2 regions of the Enterococcus durans genome follow, and region 1 is predicted to be linked to the other one. Evidence: a T-box and tRNA genes for the amino acid it is inferred to sense, from the RefSeq annotation. Region 1 holds a T-box; the other holds one or more tRNA genes.
The links. A T-box is a leader RNA that pairs with one kind of tRNA and senses whether it is charged. The one in region 1 lies ahead of leuS (leucine--tRNA ligase), so its partner is inferred to be a tRNA-Leu.
Positions count from the first base shown of each region.

Region 2: it encodes a tRNA-Leu, which carries the amino acid that the T-box ahead of leuS (leucine--tRNA ligase) is inferred to sense. The anticodon was not compared.

Region 1 covers NZ_CP022930.1:806,445-814,145, forward strand. Annotated here, with positions in the region: gene leuS (leucine--tRNA ligase) at 369-2,783, opposite strand; T-box leader at 2,911-3,118, opposite strand; gene CJZ72_RS03865 (LysM peptidoglycan-binding domain-containing protein) at 3,189-5,165, opposite strand; gene CJZ72_RS03870 (phosphatase PAP2 family protein) at 5,543-6,190, shown strand; gene CJZ72_RS03875 (TIGR01212 family radical SAM protein) at 6,267-7,223, shown strand; gene CJZ72_RS03880 (tRNA (mnm(5)s(2)U34)-methyltransferase) at 7,223-7,701, shown strand, end outside.
Region 2 covers NZ_CP022930.1:2,170,203-2,177,903, reverse strand. Annotated here, with positions in the region: gene CJZ72_RS10420 (helix-turn-helix domain-containing protein) at 1-3, opposite strand, end outside; gene CJZ72_RS10415 (pyridoxal phosphate-dependent aminotransferase) at 199-1,416, opposite strand; gene CJZ72_RS14525 (hypothetical protein) at 1,586-1,741, opposite strand; tRNA gene CJZ72_RS10410 (tRNA-Leu) at 1,857-1,940, shown strand; gene CJZ72_RS10405 (putative quinol monooxygenase) at 2,130-2,462, opposite strand; gene CJZ72_RS10400 (cold-shock protein) at 2,778-2,975, opposite strand; gene CJZ72_RS10395 (hypothetical protein) at 3,432-3,707, opposite strand; gene CJZ72_RS10390 (DUF378 domain-containing protein) at 4,053-4,262, shown strand; gene apf (aggregation-promoting factor) at 4,755-5,363, shown strand; gene CJZ72_RS10380 (plasmid recombination protein) at 5,402-6,307, opposite strand; gene CJZ72_RS10375 (hypothetical protein) at 6,542-6,991, opposite strand; gene CJZ72_RS10370 (hypothetical protein) at 7,264-7,701, opposite strand, start outside.

The DNA.
Region 1 (7,701 bases):
TGTCCCCCTTTCTAGTTCTAACATCATGAGCCTATCTAAAAATCATCTTATCTTAAGGCATTGCTTTTTCTTATTCATTCAAGTGCAGCCACTCATCGAAACGATGACTTACAAAAATCAACGGTTCTCTTATTTTTCATACATCCCCCCAAACGTCATAAAATCCCCACACTAAAATTATCCATGATTCTATTATTAGAAGAAAACCTTTTTTTACCGACAGATTGGTAAAATAATACCTTTAAAAGCAAAAAAGAGCAGGAAAAGTATGGATACTTTTTCCTGCTCTAAATGGCGGGATATCGTCTTTTTTTATCCCTTGATTCTGTTAATATAGTTACTTTTTTCTAGCTATATTGCCGAATTTCTTAGTTTGCTACGATGTTGACTAATTTATTTGGCACCACGATCACTTTACGCACTGTTTTGCCTTCGATATTTTCTTTGATCAACTCATTTTCTAAGGCTAGTTTTTCCAAATCTTCTTTTGCTAGGTCACGAGCAACGTTGGCTTTTGCACGAACTTTTCCATTGACTTGGAAAACTACTTCGATTTCATCTTCCACTAAAGCAGCTTCATCATATGTTGGCCACTTAGCATAAGAAATACCACCTTCATTGCCTAAGATCGCCCATAGTTCTTCTCCCATATGTGGTGCGATCGGTGCAAGCAACTGAACGAAACCTTCAATATATTCGTAAGGAAGAGCATCTACTTTATAGGCTTCATTGACAAAGACCATCAATTGAGAGATTGCCGTGTTGAAATGCAGTGTTTCATAATCTTCCGTTACTTTCTTCACTGTTTGGTTATACACTTTGTCTAATTTGCCATCGTTCAAAGTAGTGATACGATCACGCATTTTGTTGTTTTCGTCTACGATCAAGCGCCAAACACGATCTAAGAATTTACGGCTACCTTCTAAGCCATTTTCACTCCACGCAATTGATGCATCTAATGGTCCCATGAACATTTCATACAATCGTAATGTATCCGCACCATATTTAGCTACAACATCGTCAGGGTTCACTACGTTCCCACGAGATTTAGACATTTTTTCATTGTTTTCGCCTAGGATCATTCCTTGGTTATATAGTTTTTGGAATGGTTCTTTTGTTGGAACGACACCGATATCATATAAGAATTTATGCCAGAAACGTGCATACAACAAATGAAGTACCGCATGTTCTGCTCCACCGATATAGATATCTACTGGTAACCAACGTTCTAATTTTTCGTAATTGGCTAGTTCTTTTTTGTTGTGTGGATCGATATAACGCAAGTAATACCATGAACTGCCCGCCCATTGTGGCATCGTATTGGTTTCACGACGTCCTTTTTTACCTGTTACAGGATCGGTCACATTGACCCATTCATCAATGTTCGCAAGTGGTGACTCCCCTGTTCCACTAGGCTTGATGTTTTCCGTTTTAGGTAAGCGTAAAGGTAGTTCTTCTTCTGGTAAAGCAGTGACTGTTCCATCTTCCCAATGGATGATCGGAATTGGTTCACCCCAATAACGTTGACGTGAAAACAACCAGTCACGTAAACGATAGCTAGTTTCTCTTTTACCTACGCCATGTTCTTCCAACCACGTGTTCATTTTTTCAATTGCTTCTTGTTTGTTCATTCCATCTACAAAACCAGAATTGATATGCGCACCATCTTCTGTATACGCAGCTTCTGAGATATCTCCGCCTTCAATTACTGGCATGATTTCTAAATCAAATTTTCTCGCAAATTCATAATCACGTTCATCATGCGCAGGTACTGCCATGATTGCGCCTGTACCGTAAGAAGCTAACACATAATCTGCGATCCAGATTGGGATTTCTTTCCCGTTGACAGGGTTGATAGCGTACGCTCCAGTAAACACACCCGTCTTTTCTTTCGCTAGATCTGTTCTTTTAAGATCCGATTTTTTAGCTGTTTCTTCAATATAAGCTTCGACTGCTTCTTTTTGTTCAGGTGTCGTGATTTCTCGCACTAAGTCAAGTTCTGGTGCTAATACAGAATAAGTTGCGCCAAATAACGTGTCGGGACGTGTCGTAAAGACCGTATACGCTTTGTCTGTACCCGCTACTTTAAATTCTACGTTGGCTCCGACTGAGCGACCGATCCAGTTTCTTTGCATTTCTTTGATGCTTTCTGGCCAATCGACTAACTCTAAATCATCTAAAAGGCGATCTGCGTAAGCTGTGATTTTCAACATCCATTGGCGCATTGGTTTGCGTACGACATCATAGCCCCCACGTTCGCTTTTTCCGTCGATAACTTCTTCGTTTGAGATAACTGTTCCAAGCTCTGGCACCCAGTTCACAGCTACTTCTGCTTCATACGCTAAGCCTTTTTCATATAGTTTTGTAAAGATCCATTGTGTCCATTTATAATATTCTGGATCAGTTGTATTGACTTCACGGTTCCAGTCATAACTAAACCCTAAAGAATTGATTTGACGTCGGAATGTTTCAATATTTTTTTGGGTAAATTCAGCAGGATCATTCCCAGTATCCAGCGCATATTGTTCTGCGGGAAGACCGAATGCATCCCACCCCATCGGATGTAATACATTGAATCCTTGGCTTCGTTTGAAACGAGAAAGGATATCTGTTGCTGTATAGCCTTCTGGATGTCCTACGTGCAAGCCTTGTCCAGATGGATATGGGAACATATCCAATGCATAGAATTTAGGTTTTTCATGATCATCATGGGTATTGAAGGTATTGTTTTTTGCCCAATATTTTTGCCATTTCTTTTCAACTTCTTTATGGTTATAACTCATTTTCTATCCCCCTGCTCTATTTTTCATCTTATAAAGATGAATACAACGAATGTCTTTGCACGAGCAATCCATTCGCCTGTTTTCTAATCAAAGAAAACAAAAAAATCCTATAAAAAGATTGCTCTTTTTATAGGACGTAAACTACGTGGTACCACCTAACTTTGCCTTTTTGAAAAGGCCTCGAACGTTGTAACGGTCGTCACCGCATCTGCTTACTTCTATTTTCAGCAGATGCAACTCAAAGGCGAGTTCAAAAGCGTCCGTACACATTTCCACCAGCCATGTGCTCTCTAAAACTTTCGTCTTTTTACTACTTCCTTTTCAAACGTTGGTTTATTAAAAGTGTAGGTTCATAGTAACAAATAAATGACATAAGTTCAATTATTATTTGAGTGGTTCAAGCATTTATTTTGCTACGATCAATTGTTGGCCTGGATAAATGAAATTGTTCTTGATATTGTTCCATTCAATCAGTTGGTTCATCGTGATGCCATGGCTATCTGCGACTCCCCAGACAGATTCTCCCGCTTTGACCGTATATGTTTTTTGCCCAGTCGTTGGTGCAGATTGAGTAGTCCCTTTTTTGACGATTACTTGCTGCCCTGGGTAAATGAAATTATTCTTGATGTTGTTCCATTGGATCAATTGATCCATCGTGATGTTGTGCTTATTCGCAACGCCCCAAACAGATTCTCCTGCTTTGACTGTATAAATCGTATCGCCAGTTGATGCGGTACTTGTCGTATTCGAGGTATTCGGCGTGCTTGGCGTTGTTGCTGTTGTAGTTGAAGAAGTGTTCGTGCTAGTTGCAACACTTCCGCCTTTAACGATCAACTGTTGCCCTGGATAAATGAAATTGTTCTTGATATTGTTCCATTGGATCAATTGGTCCATCGAAATGCCATTTTTATTCGCAACACTCCAGACAGACTCACCCGCTTTGACTGTATAGGTACTTCCTGTATTCGTTGTCGCACCTGTATTCGTATTGGTATTATTTGTCGTAGTTTGGTTGGTCGTTGCTGAACTGCTTGAAGAACCATTCGAAACGACTAATTGTTGTCCTGGATAAATAAAATTATTTTTGATGTTGTTCCACTGGATCAACTGATTCATTGAGATACCATATTTATTGGACACGCTCCAGACGGAATCGCCTGATTTGACCGTATATTTGGTACCAGAAACTGCCGTGTTCCCTGCATTATTTGAACTACTTGATGCGTTCCCAGTATTCGTCGTAGTGGAAGAAGAGCTTCCCCCATTTGACACAATCAATTGTTGCCCTGGATAAACAAAATTATTTTTGATGTTGTTCCATTGGATCAGTTGATTCATTGAAATACCGTGGTCATTTGCGATCTTCCAAACAGAATCACCTGATTTGACTGTATATTTTGCACCAGAAGTTTGACCAGTACCTGCGGAAGTATTACTGTTTCCAGAAGAATTTGTATTATTTCCAGAGTTATTTGTTGAAGAACCGGTTGTTTGACCACCTTTGATCGTTAACTTTTGTCCTGGATAAATAAAATTATTTTTGATATTGTTCCATTCGATCAACTGTGACATACTGATACCAAATGAATTCGAGATTCCCCAGACAGAGTCACCCGATTTGACTGTATAGGTAGTTGAAGTAGTTCCCGTACTCCCTGTATTGGTGTTACTACCTGTATTTCCAGTATTTGTGTTGCCACCAGTCGTTGCACCACCGCCAGCATTACCGCTTGCTGGTGTATCATATTTTGTTAAGCCGTAAGTTAAAATGATATTGTTCAATTTTCCAGCATAACTTGGGTCTGTTGCATAGCGTCCAGTCAAGTAAGCTGTTGCATCTGTATAGGATTTCGTATTGCTTTTCCAAGTACCTGCATAATAATAGCCATTGCCAAATGAAGTATTACGTAAAACATAGGCGTTATCACTGAATGACTCCGCAAAAGAAGGGTATTGACGGAATGGTTCTTTCTTAGTCACCCACTGATTGTTCAAGTATTCAAGTGTATCCATATAAACGGTTTGTCCTTGGTAGCTACCCTTGATACCAAATAAATTGTGATACGGTGCTTGAGACAACGCGCTGCTACCCCAACCACTTTCAACGACCGCTTGGGCGATCATCACGGAGGCGTATAAATCATTGGCTTGTGCAATTGGTTGAGCATAAGTCGCGATTTCCGTAATAAATGCTGCAGTATTGATTCTTGCGCCAAACTGAGTTGGCGTTTGATCAGCATTTACTGGCACTGGTTGTATCAAAGGTGCCGCTACAGAACAGCCTACCATTGCAGTACCGACTAGAGCGGCACTACGTTTTACTTTGCGGAATCGCTTGGTCTCTTCTAAACGTCTGCGTTCCTTTCTTGCAATGTTTTCCATCTTCTATCCTCCAAATTCTGTTTACAATTTCTCTACTATTATAACAATTATAACTTCTCTTAAACTTTATTAAAAGTTATTTAAGACTCATTATCCTTATTGTAACCAGACTGTAATTTTTCGTAATTTTCCATATGTAGGAAAAAATAAAACGTTGGTATGACTAGACTGCGTGTTTTCAGCTAAACACATCGCTGTCTTTTATGAAAATAAGTATGTCGGTTATATTACCTGAAAATGTCTAAGTGATTACATTGGTCTATTGCCAAATAGAAATGTTGTTTTTTGCGTATATTTTTAGCTCACATAACAGATATGAAAGTTTTTTATAAGTCTAAGAATGCTATAATGAATTATTGTTGAAAAGGAGGAAACTTATGAAACAAAAAACAACTTTTCATGTAGTCGGTACTCTTTTTTTATTCCTATTTTTCATATTAGGCTACATTGTTAAATATCGGATCAACTTATTATCAGGATTTGATCAAACCATAACTGAAATCATACGCACACCTTATCCTGATTGGAACCACTACCAGCTATTTATCACAACATTCGGAAATGCACTGACTGTGATTGTTGTATTTTTACTTGTTCTGGCATTTTTGTGGTGGAAGAAAAAACACATTGAACTGATTTGGTTTGCGACTAATTTTGTCGTGATAGCCGGAATCATCAATCCATTGATCAAATTATTCGTGATGCGGTTGCGTCCAACGCTTCCTCACTTAGTTGTTGAACACAGCTACAGTTTTCCTAGTGGGCATTCTGCTGCAAGTATGATTTTATATGGGACACTTTTATTTTTACTTCCTAGCCTGATCAAGAAAAAGGGAATCGCCACATTGCTTCAACTTCTGTTGGCGTTTATTATAGTAAGTGTTGGTGCAAGCCGAATATATCTAGGTGTCCATTTCCCAAGTGATGTTTTAGGTGGATATTTGCTCAGCCTAAGTTGGCTCTTTCTCACTTATCCAACCTATAGAGAAAAAAAGGAACAGATTGAACTGCATACGATAGATTAACATTTCAACAATTATTTTTTAGATATTTAAAGGGGTACGAGAAGACTTCTCGTGACCTTTAGAAAGAAGGATTTTTATGGACTTTCCTTATTCAGATGGAAACAAACGTTACCATTCATGGAACTATGCTTTAAGAAATGAGTTTGGTGGCAAGATTTTTAAAGTACCGATAGACGGCGGTTTTGATTGTCCGAATCGTGATGGCACAGTCGCTCACGGTGGCTGTACTTTTTGTAGTGTTTCTGGTTCAGGAGATATGATCGTCGCTCCAGAAGATCCATTACCTATCCAGTTTCACAAAGAAATCGATATGATGCATAAAAAATGGCCTGGTGTGGAACAATATATCGTTTATTTCCAAAATTTCACCAATACGCACGCTCCTGTCGAAGTGATCCGAGAACGATTTGAACAAGTAATCAATTTACCTGGTGTTGTTGGATTATCCATTGGGACCCGCCCTGATTGTTTGCCAGATGAAGTGGTGGATTATTTAGCAGAGCTAAATCAACGTCTTTATTTGTGGGTGGAATTAGGCTTACAAACAACCTTCGAAGAAACCTCCACTCTGATCAATCGTGCCCATGACTATCAGACCTATTTAGATGGTGTGGCGAAGTTACGCAAACATGATATTCGTGTCTGCGCCCACTTGATCAATGGTTTACCTGGGGAAACATTAGACATGATGCGGGAGAATGTTCGCCGAACGATTTTAGATTCGGATATCCAAGGAATCAAACTTCACTTGATGCACTTGATGCGTAAAACAAAAATGTTGCGTGACTATCATGAAGGACGATTGCAATTGATGAGTCGCCCCGATTATGTCAACGTCATTTGTGATCAATTAGAGATGATCCCTAAAGAAATCATTATCCACCGTTTAACAGGTGACGCACCGTGGGATTCATTGATCGGGCCTATGTGGAGTCTAAAAAAATGGGAAGTCTTGAACGCAATAGATGATGAACTTATTCGTCGTGATAGCTACCAAGGAAAATTCAATATAAGAGAAGGAGTACTCAGCTGATGTTACAGACGGCATTGCACTTTAGCCACTCTTTATTAGAAGAAATCCTCCAACCCGGTGATCACGTCATAGATGCCACCATGGGAAATGGGTATGACACAGTCTTCATGGCTGAAAAAATCGGCAAAACTGGACATGTCTATAGTTTTGATATTCAAAAAGAGGCTTTGCTTTCCACTAAGAGTAAGCTTACCGAACAAGATTTACTAGACCGTACCTCTTTGTTTTTACAAGGTCATGAAACACTAGGTACAGTAGTCGATGAAGCACAACCCATCAAAGCAGGCATCTTTAATCTAGGCTATTTACCAAAAAGCGATAAATCAGTCATCACCCTACCTGAAACCACTCGTACAGCAATGGAAGAAATCCTCAAACGCCTCGTGCCAAGAGGTCGGATGATCCTAGTCGTCTATTACGGTCATGAAGGCGGCGAAAAAGAGTTAGATATGGTCCAAGACTATTGCCAATCACTACC
Region 2 (7,701 bases), 1.4 Mb from region 1:
CATAAGTATCCTCCTCAAAATATGCATATTCGCATTATACAAGTATTTTACTTTACGACTGAAGAAACATCAAGAAAAGACCCATCATAATATTTTAGTCTTCGCTAGTTTCTACTCCTCACTCTATTAGCCTTCACACCAAAAAGAGCCTAAACCTTTGCGTTTGGCTCTTTTCAGGTAAACACTTTGCTTTGAATTTTATTGTTGTCGATAGGTTGATAAAAATTCACGCATTTTAACAGCGGTTGTTTTTAAATCATCCATTTTTGGTAGATAAACGATTCTAAAATGGTCAGGTTGAGGCCAATTGAATCCTCCACCGTGAACAAGTAAAATATGGTGTTCATGGAGAAAGTCTAGTACAAATTTTTCATCATCGAAAATATTGAACCGTTTTGTATCGATCTTTGGAAAGATATAAAATGCTGCTTTAGGTTTTACTGCTGAAAGCCCTGGAATATCATTGATTGCATTGTAGATATATTCTCTTTGTTCATAGATTCGACCACCCGGCAGAAGTAATTCATCCACACTCTGGTACCCACCTAATGCGGTCTGGATGATTTGTTGCGAAAGGACATTCGAACAAAGACGCATCGAAGAAAGCATGTTTAGTCCTTCTATATAGCCTTGTACATTTGATTTGTCGCCACTTAACACCATCCAGCCAACGCGAAATCCTGCCACTCGATGTGATTTAGATAACCCATTTAAGGTAACGACAAAAAGATCAGGTGCAAGGGTCGCAATTGGAATATGTTCCCTACCATCCATAACGAGACGATCATAGATCTCATCTGAATAAATGATCAAATTGTTTTGTCTTGCGACTTCTACGATTTCTTCTAAAAGTTCTTTTGGATAAAGCGCCCCAGTCGGATTATTAGGATTGATGATGACGATTGCTTTCGTACGACTTGTCACTTTCGCTTTGATATCTGCAATATCTGGATACCATTCTGCTTCTTCATCGCAAATATAATGAACTGGATTACCACCTGCCAAAGAAACAGAGGCTGTCCACAAAGGGTAATCTGGCATTGGAACTAAGACTTCATCTCCATTATCCAACAACCCTTGCATACACATAGTGATCAATTCACTGACACCATTTCCAGTATAAATATCGTTGATAGTCACATTAGGGAATTTCTTGACTTGACAATATTGTTGGATTGCCTTTCTTGCCGAAAAGATCCCTTTCGAATCAGAATAACCTTCTGACTCACGGGCGTTCATAATCAGATCACGAATGACTTCATTCGGTGCTTCAAAGCCAAAGGGAGCTGGATTCCCAGTATTTAATTTTAAGATGCTGACCCCTTCTTCTTGCATACGTTCTGCTTCTTCCAGAACTGGGCCACGTACATCGTAACTGACACCTTCTAGTTTATTGGATTTTTCAAATTTTCTCATAACGCTATCCAATCCCTCTTTTCAAAAAAAGTTAGAAATTTCTGATTTTTTATTATTTACATATTTATTCCAATATCATACTCTATTCTTTCCAAATTTGCTATATTTTTCATAAAACCAAAATAAAATTTGTTTTTTATTTAAAATTTTTATTGTCATTTTCTTTGTTTTAGCGATATTTATCCCATAAATTTGCTAACCAATCCATCGCGATGCCAATGATGATTCCAAGTACGATACCAAACATCAAATTTTCGAAAATCATCCCAATTGGAATCCCGATAAGCATCCCCAATAAAGCAAATTCACCATCGTATTTCTTCATGTTTCTACTCCTTTTTCGGCTTGACATCTAACTCATTTCTCGCTATCATTAATTGTTGTTTCTATTATAACGTAGGCATGCTTTTTATTGGTAGGACTATAATTTTTAGATTCACGCAGATGTGTTGGAATTGGCAGACAAGCATGATTGAGGGTCATGTGAGCTAACGCTCGTGTGGGTTCGAGTCCCATCATCTGCATAATAAAAGAGGGCTAGAGAAAAGTGATCAGCTTTTCTTGCCCTCTTTTTTGTTATAAAAAGTTCATTTTGATTCTTTATCGTTTTCTCATAGGAGGAATACACGTCCCACCAAAAGAGCAACAGTGACTCTCTCAAAGATGTATAAGGAAACTTATAAAAAAACGTAATAGCATTTTCAGTTATCTATCTACTTTCTGATAAATGTTGAATCTTCTTGAGGAATTCCATTTTCATCCGTTATATAGCGTTCTACTTTCATATGCAGATCATATTTTTCTCTCAGTTCAGCAATACGGGTCATCATAGGAGAATCATGATGATGATCAATTGCGCGCTGATCCGTCCAGCTGTCAATCAGAAGGACCGTTTCTTCATCATCCATAGGGAAAAAGTATTCATATTTAAGATTACCCTTTTCTGCACGAATCGCATCGACAGTCCCAGTTGAAATCATTTCTTTTGCAAATCTTTTTGCATTGCCATTTTTGCCACTATAATAGATATTCACAGTAATCGCCATTTTTCCGCCTCCTCACTTCTTATCTGAAATTCTTATAAGACTAAATCCTATGACTGAATGGTGTAAACTCCCTGAGCCAGCTGACTCCATAATGAGAACACTTTGCAGCTAGACGGCAACTGTTGCAAAACAGGCACCTCTCACTATTCAGCTTACAGATAGAGTAAAAAATAAAAAACAGACCCAATAAAGTATAAGGTGATATAAATATCTTACCCGCACTTTTTGAGCCTGTCAATTTTCATATGTAATGTATGGAGACAGTTTTACGACAAATAAAAAAACCACCCCATAAGAGGTGGTTAAAGTTCAACATTATTTTACGATATTTACTGCTTGAGGGCCACGTTGACCATCTTCAATATCAAAAGTCACTGCTTGACCTTCGTCTAATGTTTTGAAACCTTCGCCTTGGATAGCTGAGAAATGTGCAAATACATCTTGTCCATCTTCACCAGTGATAAATCCAAAACCTTTGTCTGAGTTAAACCATTTTACTGTACCGTTATTCATATATATTTCCTCCTAATACGTATATCATACGTGTTTTGTTGCAATTAATATTACTTAGTAAAAGGAGTTTTTATAGTGTGAATATATCGCTCAGATTACGTTTCAAATTAGATTACTTATTTAATATAGCATGGATATCCAAACAATGCAAGGATTATCTTCTATAGGTTCCACAAAATGTCAATTGATCAATAATGGATCATACCTGTAGATGACCAATCTTACTGATATAACGACCTCATCATATTCAGTAAAGCGTGGGACTGCCATGTGAGAAACGCGTTTATAGGTACCTTCGCTTTTTTTGATAACTTTTAATTCCCTCTCCCTATCCTCTTCATCTATAAAGAGAATTTCTCTCACTCGCAAAAATTATATTATATAGAAGAAAATAGTCTAACCACATCCTTCTAGACGATACGTTTTCTATAAAAAAGCTATGTTCCTTACAATCATCTATTTTGAATAATTTCTCTTTGGATACTTGCTCTTTTCGAAAATCACAGCAATTTTGGATTTACCTAAGACCGTATAATCCCTGACAACGAATTGATTTCGCTGGTTATAGTAGCCTTTCACATATAGCTTCATTCCCTCATCGACTTCTGCCAAGAAGTTTAGACTATGGGCAGCAATCAAACAGTTCACGTTATCTAAGGTAAAACGGATCAATGGACGGGCATTAAGTTTGAGTGTTCTGATTTTACTTACAGTTCCATATTTATGTTCCATTTTACTCACCTCTTACAATAATTATACGAACACAAGTTCTCTTTTGCAAGAATTATCTGCTAGTTACTTGATAAAAGTTTCTTGCTGTGTTCGAAACTTTTCACCTTCACCTATTAATCCTCCCTCTCAACTCTTATATGATCCACTCACCTTATGCTTTGAGAATGCTTTTCTTATCGGGGTTACCATTGTTAGGGTACAATCAGCACACAAACTTTATTCGAAAAATAGCGTATTTTTCAAATAAATTGCTCCATCACTAAAATCCTCACAAGCAGTATTTTAGCCGTAGCCTCTAGATTCGTTTATAATGAACTTATGTCAGATAGGAGAGGAGAAATAACAATGAAAACATTAGACGTAATTGCTTTAACACTATTGATCGTTGGAGGATTGAATTGGTTATTGGTTGGGTTATTAGAATTTGATCTAGTTGCTACGATTGCTGGCGGTTCTACAACAATTTTAGCGAAAGTCATCTATATTGTCGTAGGTATTTGTGCTATTTATTGTTTGAAATTCTTTCCGCTACTTACAAATAGAGTCGAACGATAGATCCATTCATATAAACAAAAGAGTGTAATAGAAACACTAAATAAATCGTAGAGGGTAAGATAAAAGTGATGTTGCTTTTATCTTACCCTCTACACTTAGTTAAACAGTGGTATCTATTCAAAAAGAAGCTACTATTTCTTAAGGATTAGAAATACAAATTTTTAGCGTTCTTTCTTATTTTTTGAAAATAAATCCTAAGGTATCGAACTCTGCTTTTTTATGTTGATTCTCTAAAATCGGTGCAAATAATATAATTAACCTACCTATTTTACCTTTTCTTAATAGTTTGGCTTTGTGAATTTCATAAATTTAGTTACTTGATTTAAAAGCAAAGAAAGCTTTTTCAATTACATATATTACTTCGTTTATTACAAAAAACGTAGATTTGTCACAAAGTGTCACGAAGCTATTACCTATGAAATATTTTCACGTGTTAAAGTAATCCTCGTTGAACACAACAAATACTTTTTAAAACGACGAAGGAGATTTTACATGAAATCACTTAAAACATTACTTTTAGGAACAACTTTGGCTGCCGGCGCTCTATTCTTTATGGGTACATCTGCACATGCGGACGAAGCATATACCGTTCAATCAGGTGATACACTATCAACGATTTCTCAAAAATACGTTGGTGATAACTCCTTGATCCAAACTATTGCAGAACATAATTCGATTTCAAATATTAACCTGATCTATTCAGGTCAACAATTAACGATCCCTACAGGAGACCAAGCAGCAGTTGCAGAAACAACTTACTCTGCACCTCAAGAAACACAAGCACAACCAGCTGCCGCACCTGTCCAACAAGAAGCAGTTCAATCTGCTCCTGCAGAAGCAGCACAACCTGTTGTGACTGAAACTGCAGCACCAGCTGCAAGCACAAGCTCAGCGAAAGAATGGATCGCTCAAAGAGAATCAAGCGGTTCTTACACAGCAACTAACGGCCGTTACATCGGACGTTACCAATTAGATGCTTCATACTTGAATGGTGACTACTCTGCTGCTAACCAAGAACGTGTAGCCGATCAATATGTTACTTCACGTTATGGTTCATGGGATGCTGCCCAAGCATTCTGGTTAGCTAACGGTTGGTACTAAGAAGTACAAATAGAAAATAAAAAAATTGGCGGGAATCCTTAGGTTTCAGCCAATTTTTTTGCGTATTTTTTTTGTTGAAACTTTGTTACTTTCTGATTGGGCTCTTGGGTCGAAAACAATTGCTTTTCCAATTGCTGGATATTGTTTTCAGCTTCTCGAATGACCTTCACTAAATAATTTTTTTCTGCTTTTAGTTGTTTTACTAAATATTCCAAATAATCATTTTCTTTTTGAAATTCTTCTATTGTTTTATTCTTTTTTCTCATAAACTTGCTCTGTGGATCTCGTTTATTTTGCTCTGGCTTTTTTATTCCAATTTCTGAGGGCAAAATAGATGTATTCACGATTTTGTCATAAAGCTGCTTGTATTCTAAACGCTGACTATTCGTATTTAAAGAAATATGTGCTCTGGATGTGTTGTTTCCAGAAATTACGGTCTTTTTTTGTTTGAGAATCATCTCAAGCTTCAAAGAAAGTTCAGTTTCCAACTCATTCTTTTTATATTTAGTGATCATTTGAGCAGAATTCAAACGTCCTTCTTTCATTGGAATCAGACCGATATGTAGATGTGGTTGCTCTTCATCAAAATGTACACTTGCATAAATAATATTTGCTATACCATAAAATTTTTGAAATGTCTGTACGACTTGTAAAAAGAATAATTTCATTTCTCTACTTGATAATTTTTGTAAAGAGTACTCCTCGAACAAGACACGCCATTCAACCAAGACTGTCCAATTAGAACAGACTGACTTAGATGCAGATAGATGTGTCAACCAACGTTTAATGGCTTTCTTATAGTTTATATTTTTTTTGTTCAAGACATCATAATTCAAAAGGGTCTTTTCAGAATGAACGATCAGTGACTCGCAAATTTCTCTTTGATTGTGTATTTGAACCTTTTCTAATTCATAAAAACGATAATTTTTTCTTTCTAAACTAATTGGCTTGATCTTCTTCCCTCCTCTAACTCAAATTACTTATATACTTATTTTATGAAATGTCGATCTTAAAAACAAACCTATATCTTCCTACCTCTAGGTAAAAATATAAGCCGCCTTGCCATAAAAAAGAGGACTTCTTCCCCAAAAGAAATCCTCTTTAATCATTAGCCAAAATGAGTAATCAATGTGTACTAGCACTACCCCAAAGTCTATGCTACCCATTATTTTGAATCATCAACTTACGATTATGGTTCCATCAATCGTTGTTGTGTTGATCAATTCTTGTTTGTCGTACATTTTACAATAGATTTTTACAGTATGCTCCCCTTTATTCGGTATGTTTTCAAAAGGAACAGTGGCGATTCCATTATTTGGCGGTACTAACCCTGAAACGTACAATTTTTTCTGATTAGTGGCTAAATAATATTCTACTTGGATGTTGTACGCATTCTCTCCACTATTACGAATATCGACATTTGCTTTCCCGTTCTTGTCTACTTCAATCTCATGTTTTAATGTAATCCGAATATTGTCTTTATCTACTTCAGTTTGCATCAATTTCAATAGATCGTCGTTGTTCAATTTAGAAATATTCTTGTCTAATTCTGGAAGTCCAGTAACGACCTTTGGGGGAGATTGATTAAAATAATAGTATCCACCAACTCCGAGTGCGAAAAACAACACTATTAGAGCTATGAGGATATATGTTCTTTTTTTATTCTTGTCTTGTGTTGCATTGTTACTATGTGCTATTTTAAACACTCCCTTCTCTGTCGTTGCTGAAAGTTGCTGCTTTTGCTTTGATTTTTGCAAATAGTGACATTTTTAAGTTGATGTTCATTTCGAGTAATCTTGCTGCTCTATCGACTCGTTGTTCACCTAAAAAATATGTGCGAAAACACCTGATCACGGGTTTCCAAAATAACTCTATGCTACATTTAACTACTTGGCGTCACTCAATTTTTTAAAGCTGTAAAATTGAACGTCATTGTATAAGAAGGTTTGATGACTTCATCCGCTTTGAATCCTTCAGCGATCTTACCTTCGAATTTCAAATATTTACTTTGTCCCATACCGATAGTCGATAAATGAGTCGGTGTATCTAATAACTGTCCTGCAGCACTTTGTAAACGTACGCCTGCTTCATTGACTGGTGTAAAGAACAAGTCTTGTTTGACACCTGATTTTCCTGTTTCAGAAAAACTTGCTACTTCAACCATCACATCACGTACTTTTGAATTATTTGTGATCGTATATAGCGGAGATAAGATATCTGGAAGAATTTTTCCGTCTTCAGACATCGCATTCGCATAACGAACTGTTGTTGGAACAGTGATATCTACATATGTTTTATCTTCTGGATCTACTGGCGTCCATTCTCCGACCCATCCAGA